3 regions of the Mycoplana sp. BE70 genome follow, and region 2 is predicted to be linked to each of the others. Evidence: predicted binding sites of a transcription regulator. Region 2 holds the regulator's gene; each other region holds the start of a gene.
The links. Region 2 encodes LexA, which represses DNA repair genes until DNA is damaged. Its sites were predicted from a motif close to TGTTCNNNNTGTGTTCNG; they were not measured.
Positions count from the first base shown of each region.

Region 1: the regulator LexA is predicted to act here: its motif matches at 1,749-1,766, upstream of J2Y48_RS04160 (helicase-related protein).
Region 3: the regulator LexA is predicted to act here: its motif matches at 1,428-1,445, upstream of dnaE (DNA polymerase III subunit alpha).

Region 1 is NZ_JAVDTM010000002.1:166,115-169,390, reverse strand. Features, by position in the region: gene J2Y48_RS04180 (NAD(P)H-dependent glycerol-3-phosphate dehydrogenase) at 1-147, shown strand, start outside; gene J2Y48_RS04175 (YciI-like protein) at 162-455, shown strand; gene J2Y48_RS04170 (EVE domain-containing protein) at 461-892, shown strand; gene J2Y48_RS04165 (methyltransferase) at 900-1,547, shown strand; gene J2Y48_RS04160 (helicase-related protein) at 1,962-3,276, shown strand, end outside.
Region 2 is NZ_JAVDTM010000009.1:147,790-151,065, forward strand. Features, by position in the region: gene J2Y48_RS17735 (AI-2E family transporter) at 1-238, shown strand, start outside; gene J2Y48_RS17740 (YMGG-like glycine zipper-containing protein) at 511-768, shown strand; gene lexA (transcriptional repressor LexA) at 978-1,688, shown strand; gene J2Y48_RS17750 (ComEC/Rec2 family competence protein) at 1,669-3,276, opposite strand, start outside.
Region 3 is NZ_JAVDTM010000013.1:28,618-31,893, reverse strand. Features, by position in the region: gene J2Y48_RS21065 (ABC transporter ATP-binding protein) at 1-665, shown strand, start outside; gene J2Y48_RS21060 (hypothetical protein) at 738-1,316, opposite strand; gene dnaE (DNA polymerase III subunit alpha) at 1,705-3,276, shown strand, end outside.

The DNA of each region.
Region 1 (3,276 bases), on a different contig from region 2:
GCAGCGAGCGTCGCATCGAAGGTTGCGGCCGAGCGGGGCGTCGACATGCCGATCACCGATGCGGTCGCGGCGATCGTCGATGGCAAGCTGGATCTGGCAACGGCCATCAGTGCCTTGATGACCCGCCCCATCACCCAGGAATTTTGAGCAAAGGAGACGACATGCATTTCGCCTTTTTGTGCACGGACAAGCTTGGCGCCCTGCAGGTGCGGCTTGATACCCGTCCCGAGCACTTGGCCTATCTCAACAAGCTGAATGAAGAGGGCAAGCTGGCCTTTGCCGGTCCCTTCCTCGGGGATGACGGCAAGCCGACGGGCAGCCTCGTCGTCGTCAAGGCGGAGACGATCGAAGCGGCACGGGCGCTCGCCGAGGCGGATCCCTATGCCAAGGCCGGGCTGTTCGCCAATGTCGAGGTGAAGGCCTGGAATTGGGTCTTCAACAATCCGGAGGCATAAGGGGCATGGCTTTCTGGCTTTACAAGTCCGAGCCCTTCAAGTGGTCCTGGGCCATGCAGAAGGACGCGGGCGAGCAGGGCACCGAGTGGAACGGGGTGCGGAACTATCTGGCGCGCAACAACATGCGGGCGATGAAGATCGGTGACAAGGGCTTCTTCTACCACTCCAACGAGGGGCTGGAGATCGTCGGCATCACGGAAGTCTGCGCGCTGTCGCACCCGGATTCGACGGCCGGCGATGATCCGCGCTGGGATTGCGTCGACATCCGCGCCGTTTGCGATATGCCTCGCCCGGTTTCGTTGAAGGACGTCAAGGCGAACCCGAAGCTGGAAAACATGTCGCTCGTCACCTCGATGCGCCTTTCCGTCCAGCCCGTGACCGAAGACGAGTGGATCGAGGTCTGCCGCATGGGTGGGCTCGACAACCCGCCGCGCTGATCCGGCCGTGAAGACCGATCCCGAACGCTTCATCCTCGACAACACTTCGGTGCTTGCGCCGCCGCACGTGCCGGAGATCCGGCTCCGGCTGGCGTCGGAAGCTCACGATCTGTGGCTGAAGACGGAGGAGGAACTGGAGGACATCGGCCTGCCGCCGCCGTTCTGGGCGTTCGCCTGGGCAGGCGGCCAGGGACTTAGCCGCTACGTGCTCGATCATCCCGAGATCGTACGTGGCCGTAACGTGCTCGATTTCGCCAGCGGCTCCGGCCTTGTCGCGGTTGCCGCCAAGCTAGCCGGCGCGGCGCAGGTGCGGGCCGCCGACATCGATCCCTGGAGCGGGACGGCGATCCGGCTGAATGCCGCGCTCAACGGCATCGACGTGGCCTATAGCAGTGACGACGTCGTTGGGGACGATACCGGCTGGGACGTGGTGCTGGCCGGCGACGTTTTCTACGACAAGACCTTTGCGGAGGCGCTGATCCCGTGGTTCTCGCAGCTTGCCGCGCGGGGGGCTGCGGTTCTCGTAGGCGATCCTGGCCGATCCTATTGCCCTCGCGAGCGGATGGCGCCGCTCGCGACCTACGAGGTCCCCGTCACCCGCGCACTAGAGGATAGCGAAGTGAAGCGGACGACGGTTTGGCGCTTCCTGCCGTAGATCCGGCATCCGACGAAGAATCTTTGGCGCATGCCAGAAAAAGGGCTTTACAGGCTTTTTGGGCCAGGTTGCGTTTCATCGCGGTTGACTCGGCCTGGTAGCGAGGAAGATTCAGCATCTGGTGTACGAAGTCGCATGAAGGTCAATATTTTGTAGGGAACAAAACCTGAATCGAATGGAGTCTTCGTTTCGTCTCCGATTCGTTCGCAGGGTGTTCTGATTCGGCCGCCAAAGGGCTGATAGATCGGGCTTTGCGAGATCCTGCAACCCATTTCAGTCCGGGAGAAACGCCGCCAGATTGCACAGCACTCTTGCTATTGCGCATTGCGATGGGCATTTGTGTTGCCGGCGCGCGGGCCGCAACCGGCGCCGGACGATCGATACTTTCCGAGGCATGCCTTGTCTGCTGCACCGATGATATTGAGCGGCCGCGGTGTCACCGCGGTGCTCGGGCCGACCAATACCGGCAAGACCCATTACGCAATCGAACGCATGGTGGCGCACGAGACGGGTGTGATCGGCCTGCCGCTCAGGCTGCTGGCGCGGGAGGTCTATACGCGGATGGTCGAAAAGGTCGGCCACCACAACGTCGCGCTGATCACCGGGGAAGAGAAGATCACGCCGCACATGGCGCGCTATTCGGTCTGCACGGTCGAAGCCATGCCGCGCGAGACGCGGGCGTCGTTCGTGGCGATCGACGAGGTCCAGCTTGCCGGCGACCTCGAGCGCGGCCACATCTTCACCGACCGAATCCTGCACCTGCGCGGCCGTGACGAGACCTTGCTCCTGGGCGCGGCGACCATGAAGCCGATCCTCGAGCATCTGCTCCCCGGCATTACCGTCGTCGAGCGCCCGCGCCTGTCACAGCTCTTCTACGCCGGATCGAAAAAGATCACGCGCCTGCCGCAGCGGACGGCGATCGTCGCGTTCTCCGCCGACGAGGTCTATGCCATCGCCGAGCTGATCCGCCGCCAGCGCGGGGGGGCTGCCGTCGTTCTAGGGGCGCTGTCGCCACGTACGCGCAACGCCCAGGTGGGTCTCTACCAGGAAGGCGACGTCGAGTATCTCGTGGCCACCGATGCGATCGGCATGGGCCTCAATCTCGACGTCGACCATGTCGCATTCGCGCAGGACCGTAAATTCGACGGCTACCAGTTCCGCAATCTCAATCCGGGCGAGATCGGACAGGTCGCCGGACGTGCCGGCCGTCATGTTCGGGACGGGACCTTCGGCGTAACCGGAAGGGTCGATCCCTTCGACCCGGAACTCGTAGAGCGAATCGAAGCGCATGCGTTCGAGCCGGTTAAGGTCCTGCAGTGGCGCTCCAAGAGGCAGGATTTCGCCTCGCTCGCGAGCCTAAAGGCGAGCCTCGATGCGCCGCCTTCGGTTTCCGGCCTGGTTCGTGCCCTGCCGGCCGTCGACCAGCAGGCGCTCGAGCATCTGTCGCGCTATCCTGATATCAGGGACATGGCGACGACGGCCGAGCGGGTGGAAAAGCTCTGGGAAGCCTGCGCACTGCCGGACTATCGGCGCATAACGCCGGCGCAGCACGCCGATCTCATCTCTACCCTCTATGCCGATCTGGTTCGGCGGGGTACGGTGAACGAGGACTTTCTTGCCGAACAGGTGAGGCGAGCGGATCGTACCGATGGCGAGATTGACACGCTTTCGGCACGAATTGCCCAGATAAGGACTTGGACCTATGTGTCGAATCGCCCGAATTGGCTGG
Region 2 (3,276 bases):
CCTGGAGCCACGGCTGACCGGTGCTTCGCTCGCGATTTCACCGTTCGCCGTGATTTTCTCCGTGTTCTTTTGGAGTTTCATGTGGGGTCTTCCGGGTGCCTTCATTGGCGTTCCCATCCTGATTTGCCTCATCGAATACGCAGCACAGGTGCCGGCGACCCGCTGGATCGCCGTGCTCCTGTCCAGTACCGTGAATGATGAAGCTGTTGCCGCTTTGGACCGCCGCGACAGGACTTGAGCCGCCTGACCGGAATGGCAGCGGATACTAGCTCACCGCGGGAACTATAACGCCGATCAACAATCGTAGTGTCAGCACAAAATCGGAAAAGCGGGCTTTTTGCCCCGTACTTGCCGGCCGCCGGTTGAGAAGAGACAGCACCAATAGCCTGCCTGGGCCGCCGCGCCACGAGCGGTTGTACCTGGCCGAAAAACCGGATTACACTTGACCGTTCGTTCGGATGGACAAGACTACGACAGGCAAGAAAATCAACGAGAGAGGAAGGAATGGACATGACCAAGATTTCCCTAGTGCTCGTTCTGGCCGGGCTCGCAGCGGTCGGCTGCACGCCAACCGAGAGGGGCGCCGGCATCGGCGCAGCCACCGGCGCCGTGATCGGCGGCGCCATCACCAATGACGTCCGCGGCGCCGCCGTCGGAGCCGCCATCGGCGGTGTTTCCGGCGCCGTCATCGGCCATGTGGCCGGACAGCCTGGTCGTTGCTACTACCGCGACCGTTACGGCCGCCGCTACGTCGCCGCGTGCCCATAACAGCCTCACCGGCCCTGTCGCTGTTGAACTGGAAAAGACCTTGTCCTTCACGAGGTCTTTTCCCGAATAATGGAAGTTCCCGCCGGGATCACGGTTGGAAATCTCGAACGAGCGCCTGCACCCTTGATTGAAATTTGCCCCCTTGCGGAACACATATGGAACAGATAGTGTCTGTTCTGGATTTGTTTCACGATTCTGGGTGACGAGCCATGCTGACCCGCAAACAACAGGAACTGCTCCTGTTCATCCACGAGCGGATGAAGGAGACCGGCATTCCGCCGTCATTCGACGAGATGAAGGATGCGCTCGATCTCGCCTCGAAGTCGGGCATTCACCGGTTGATCACAGCCCTCGAGGAGCGCGGCTTTATCCGCCGGCTGCCCAATCGGGCACGCGCGCTCGAGGTGATCAAGCTGCCCGAGGCCTATTCGCCGAGCCTGAAGGCGCGGCGCGGCTTTTCCCCGTCCGTCATCGAAGGAAGCCTTGGCAAGCCGGCGACGGCGCCCTCCCCGGCCAAGCCCGCGGCCGCGGACGGGTCGGCTTCGGTTCCGGTCATGGGGCGCATCGCCGCCGGCGTGCCGATCTCGGCTATCCAGAACAACACCCATGACATCGCGGTTCCCATGGAGATGCTCGGCGCTGGCGAGCATTATGCGCTTGAAGTCAAGGGCGACTCGATGATCGAGGCCGGGATCCTCGACGGAGATACCGTCATCATCCGCAACACCAACTCCGCCAACCCGGGAGAGATCGTCGTGGCTCTCGTCGACGACGAGGAGGCGACGCTGAAGCGCTTCCGCCGCAAGGGCGCCTCCATCGCCTTGGAAGCCGCCAATCCCGCCTACGAGACCCGCATCTTCGGCCCCGACCGAGTGAAGATTCAAGGCAAACTGGTCGGCCTCATCCGCCGTTATCACTGACCGCGTCTTCTAGGTCGAGATATGTGTTTGTCCGCCAGTCGTACAGGCGGTGCCGGCTCCAGGGGCGGTGAAGTGTCGTGACCGCGTTGCGGACGCTGTAACTTGCGCGGCCAGTCGGATCGAATGTCTGCGGCGTTATTTCAAGGGCGCCGGTGCGGCGCAGGCTGCGCGCCGAAACGAGTTGGGCCCCGGAACGGCAGGTTTCCATTCGAAGGTCTCGTGGCACGACCACGAGATCGGCACTGTCGCAGGCCGTTCCGAGAAAGGCCGGGTCCTCGACCGCGAGGACACGCCAACCGGCCGGCGCAGCACCGGCGCACCACGCCCTGCGGCGGCAGACGAATCGCTTTTCGTTGGCGGCTGTGGCGAACGCTGTACGCATGTCATCGCGCGCACGCGCCATCGCAGCAGGGTCAAGCTCCCGTTCCGCGCTCCTGCGCTGTCGCGCATCCAGGCTCGCTACTGGTGCTGCTCGGTCCGCAGAGTCCTGCGCGCGATCGATACCCGCGGCACCTCCGACCGCGGGCGCCCGTTGCGCGGCATCTTCATCGGTCAGGTACAATGGCGAACGATGGCTTTCGATGCGAAGGGCGCGACGCCATTGATCGTAGATGAAATCGGGCGGTTTCGACCGATTCGTGGCGGCCTCCCCCGCGTGACGAGCGCCACCAGCCGGCCGTCCTCCGATACGAGAAGCTCGGGCGGCGCATCCGATGGACGGACGGCCACAATGGCCACACCGAAGACGAGTGGTAGAAGGCCGATGAGCGCGAGACGGGTGCGAAGCAGGCAGATGAACCCGCCACCTGCAGCAATGAGCGCGAATGCCAGCGGGGGGCAATCTGCCGGTGACCACCTCTCCGCCCCAGCCGGCAACCCAATTGGCCATGGCGATGATCCAGTCGACGCCCCGTCCCATGATCGCCAGCGGAATGCCGTCCAGTCCGAGCGGCATGAGCAGCATGGCGATGACGGCCATCGGCATGACGATGAACGAAATGATCGGCATCGCAAGAAGGTTTCCGGCAAGGCCATAGGCCGGGATGCGATGAAAATGTCCGATGGAGTAGACGAGCGTTGCGACCCCGCCGATCAGGGACGACAGCAGAATCCCACCGGCAAACGCAGATGCAACCGAAAGGATCCGTGACCGATCACCGATCCACCTGGAGCGCCGTACGGACCAATCACGCCAGGCAGCATAGCCCGCAACCAGACCGAGGGTTGCCGCATAGGACATCTGGAAGCCGGGACCAGTGACCGCGGAAGGCGTCACCGCCAGAATGATCAGTGCCGAGAGCGCGACATTGCGCAGGCTGATGGCGGTGCGGTCGAACAGGACAGCGAACAGCATGACGACGATCATCAGCCACGAGCGAATCGCCGACACCGCCCCGCCGGAGATCAGGATATAAAGGGTGACCGTGATCAACCCGCCGATGGCTGCGATTTTTTTGATCGGGAACTGTTCGGCTGCGCCCGGAACCAGCGCCAGCAGCAGTCGGGCGCCGACCAGAAAGGTGCCCGCCGCAAGTGCCATGTTGAGCCCTGAAATCGCCAGAACGTGCGCGAGGCCCGATTGTCGCAA
Region 3 (3,276 bases), on a different contig from region 2:
AGCTTTCCGGCGTGGAGCGCCATTACGGCCAGGGCGACACGCTCCTGAGCATCCTCAAGGGAGCGGATTTCGAGCTGCGCAGCGGCGAGACCGTCGCCATGGTGGCGCCGTCGGGAACGGGCAAGTCGACGCTGCTGCACGTGGCGGGCCTGCTGGAAAAACCGGATGCCGGGGATGTCGTCATCAATGGCCGCCCCTGCGCGGGTTTGAACGACGACCAGCGCACCGCCATCCGCCGCAACGATATCGGCTTCGTCTACCAGTTCCATCACCTCCTGCCGGAATTCTCCGCGCTGGAGAACATCATGATGCCGCAACTGATCGCGGGGCTTCCCAAGGCTGAGGCGCGGGAGCGGGCGAGCCAGTTGCTCGACTACATGCGGATCGGCCATCGCGCCGAGCATCGGCCGTCGGAACTGTCGGGCGGCGAACAGCAGCGCGTGGCGATCGCTCGCGCTGTGGCCAATGCCCCGCTGGTGCTGCTGGCCGACGAGCCGACCGGCAACCTTGACCCGGAAACCGCTGGCTATGTCTTCGAGGCGCTAGAAGCCCTTGTTCGTCAATCGGGCCTTGCCGCGCTGATTGCCACCCACAACCACGAACTCGCATCCCTGATGGATCGCCGCGTGACGATCGAGGATGGCAAGGTCCGCGAGTTGACCTGACGGGATCCGGGTCTCGGTAAAGATCGGGGCAGGCCCCGCAATAGCTGGCCCGTTTTCGGAGATCGGATCCGTCTATTGTGATGCGAAGCCGCAAGCCCTCTGGCCGGTCTCGTCGTTCCAATCCTCCAACGTGATCTGCGCACCCGCCGTGGTGATCGGCTTTCCGTTCGCGGTGCCCTTGCCCGTCAGGACGTTGAGGTCGCATTCCCTCGTGTTATCGTTATCGAGGGTGTCGTAGGACGAATAGGTGTAGCCGGCGACGACGAACCGGCCGCTGCGATAGGCGAGTGTCAGGCTCTGGCTCCAGCGATCCCGCCCGACCGAACTGTTCTGTGAAGTGAGTTTGATCGAACCGTTCGCCAGTGCTGCGACGGCCGGCTCCTGGCCGAACATCGTCAGGTTGCCCCAGATTTTGTTCGGGGCCGAAACCTTCAGTTCAAGCCGCGATTCGCTAGGGTTAGCGAGGTAGATAAAGACGCCGTTGTCCTCGTCGCTTCCATCGGCCGGGCGGGCGATCAGCGCCAGGTCGGTATTGCCGTCCCTGTTCCAGTCACCGGTTGCCGCCGCGACGATCCGGTCCGCGGGAAAGCCCTCGGCCGCGGCAGCGCATGGGGCCAGCATGGCAATCATGAGTGGTAGCAAGAACTTCATCAGGTCACCCCGCGTCGATCGGGCAATCAGCATAGAAAATTGTGCCGATGCGGTCCAGCTGCGACCCCAGGATGCAGAAACGCCTTCGCCGAACAAACGAGGACTTGACGCGGGAACAAAACAAGAACAAAATAGATTCATGTTGAGAAAAGGAGCCATACGATGACCGAATTCATGCGTGATGTCGCAGCTTTTGCCTCCATTACAATGTTTGTAGCGAGCCTCACGGTGCTGGCCCTCGGGTTGTAAGGGCATCCGGCGTCGGTGTCCTCTTCCAGGTCCAGCCCCGGTGCGAGCAGGGGATAAATGTCGCCCGATCGGCGTCCCGCTGGACATTCGCTGCAGGAATCCGCTTATCCTTCCGGCTTGTTGAATCGAGGTGGCGAGCATGGCGGATATAGCGGCGACGGAAGCAGGGCGCGGAGACGTGCAGTTCGTGCATCTGCGCGTGCATTCGGCCTACTCGCTGCTCGAAGGCGCGCTGCCGATCAAGAAGATCCTCGGCAAGGCCGTCAGCGACGGCCAGCCGGCGATCGCAATCACCGACACGAACAACCTGTTCGCCGCCCTCGAGTTTTCGCAGAAGGCGGTGGCGGACGGCATCCAGCCGCTGATCGGATGCCAGCTTGCAATCGACATGGAAGACGAGGGCGAGGGGGAGCGGCGCAGCCCGGCGCAGACGCTTGCCAAGCTGCCGTCCCTCGTCATTCTGGTCGCCACCGATGCCGGCTACGCGCGTTTGATGGATCTTGTCAGCCGCGCTTATCTGGAGGGCGAGGGCGGCCAGGCGATCCATATTCGGCGGTCGTGGCTCGACGAGGGCACGGAGGGACTGATTGCCCTGACCGGGGCGTCCACCGGACCGGTCGACATGGCATTTGCTGCCGGGCAGCCCGCGATGGCAGAGGACCGGCTAAGGGAACTCAAGCATCGGTTCGGCAACCGGCTCTACGTGGAACTGCAGCGCCACGCCGGCTATGACCGGCGGCACGAGCGGCGGATGATCGAATTGGCCTATGCCCATGATCTGCCTCTCGTTGCGACGAACGAGCCCTTCTTCCCGTCGCCGGACGACTATGAGGCGCATGACGCGCTGATGGCGGTGGCACACAACGCCATGGTGTCGGACGACAATCGCTTCCGGCTGTCGCCGGACCATTATCTGAAGAGCCGGGCTGCGATGGCGGAGTTGTTCGCCGATCTGCCGGAGGCGCTCCAGAATACGGTCGAGATCGCCCAGCGCTGCAACTTTGTGCTCAACACGCGCGCGCCCATCCTGCCGCGCTTCACCGGCGCCACGGCCGATCCGGAGGAAGCCGAGCGGGCCGAGGCTGCGGAACTGCGCCGCCAGGCGGTGGAGGGGTTGGAGCGGCGCATGGCCTCGCTCGGCCTTTCGTCAGGTTTCAGCGAGCAGGATTACCGCGAGCGGCTGGATTTCGAACTCGGCGTCATCGAACGCATGAAGTTCCCCGGCTACTTCCTGATCGTTGCCGACTTCATCAAGTGGGCGAAGGACCAGAACATTCCTGTTGGTCCGGGACGCGGTTCCGGCGCCGGCTCGCTGGTGGCCTATGCGCTGACGATCACCGACGTCGATCCGTTGCGCTTCTCGCTGCTGTTCGAGCGCTTCCTCAATCCGGAACGCGTCTCGATGCCGGACTTCGACATCGACTTCTGCCAGGACCGGCGCGAAGAGGTGATCCGCTACGTCCAGCGCAAGTACGGCCGCGAGCAGGTGGCGCAGATCATCACCTTCGGGTCGCTGCAGGCGCGCGCCGCATTGCGCGACGTCGGCCGCGTGCTCGAGATGCCCTATGGCCAGGTCGACAAGATCTGCAAGCTCGTGCCGAACAATCCGGCCAACCCGACGCCGCTGTCGAAGGCGATCGAGGAGGAGCCGAAGCTGCAGGAGGAGGCGGAGAACGAGCCAGTTGTCGCCCGCCTGCTCGACATCGCCCAG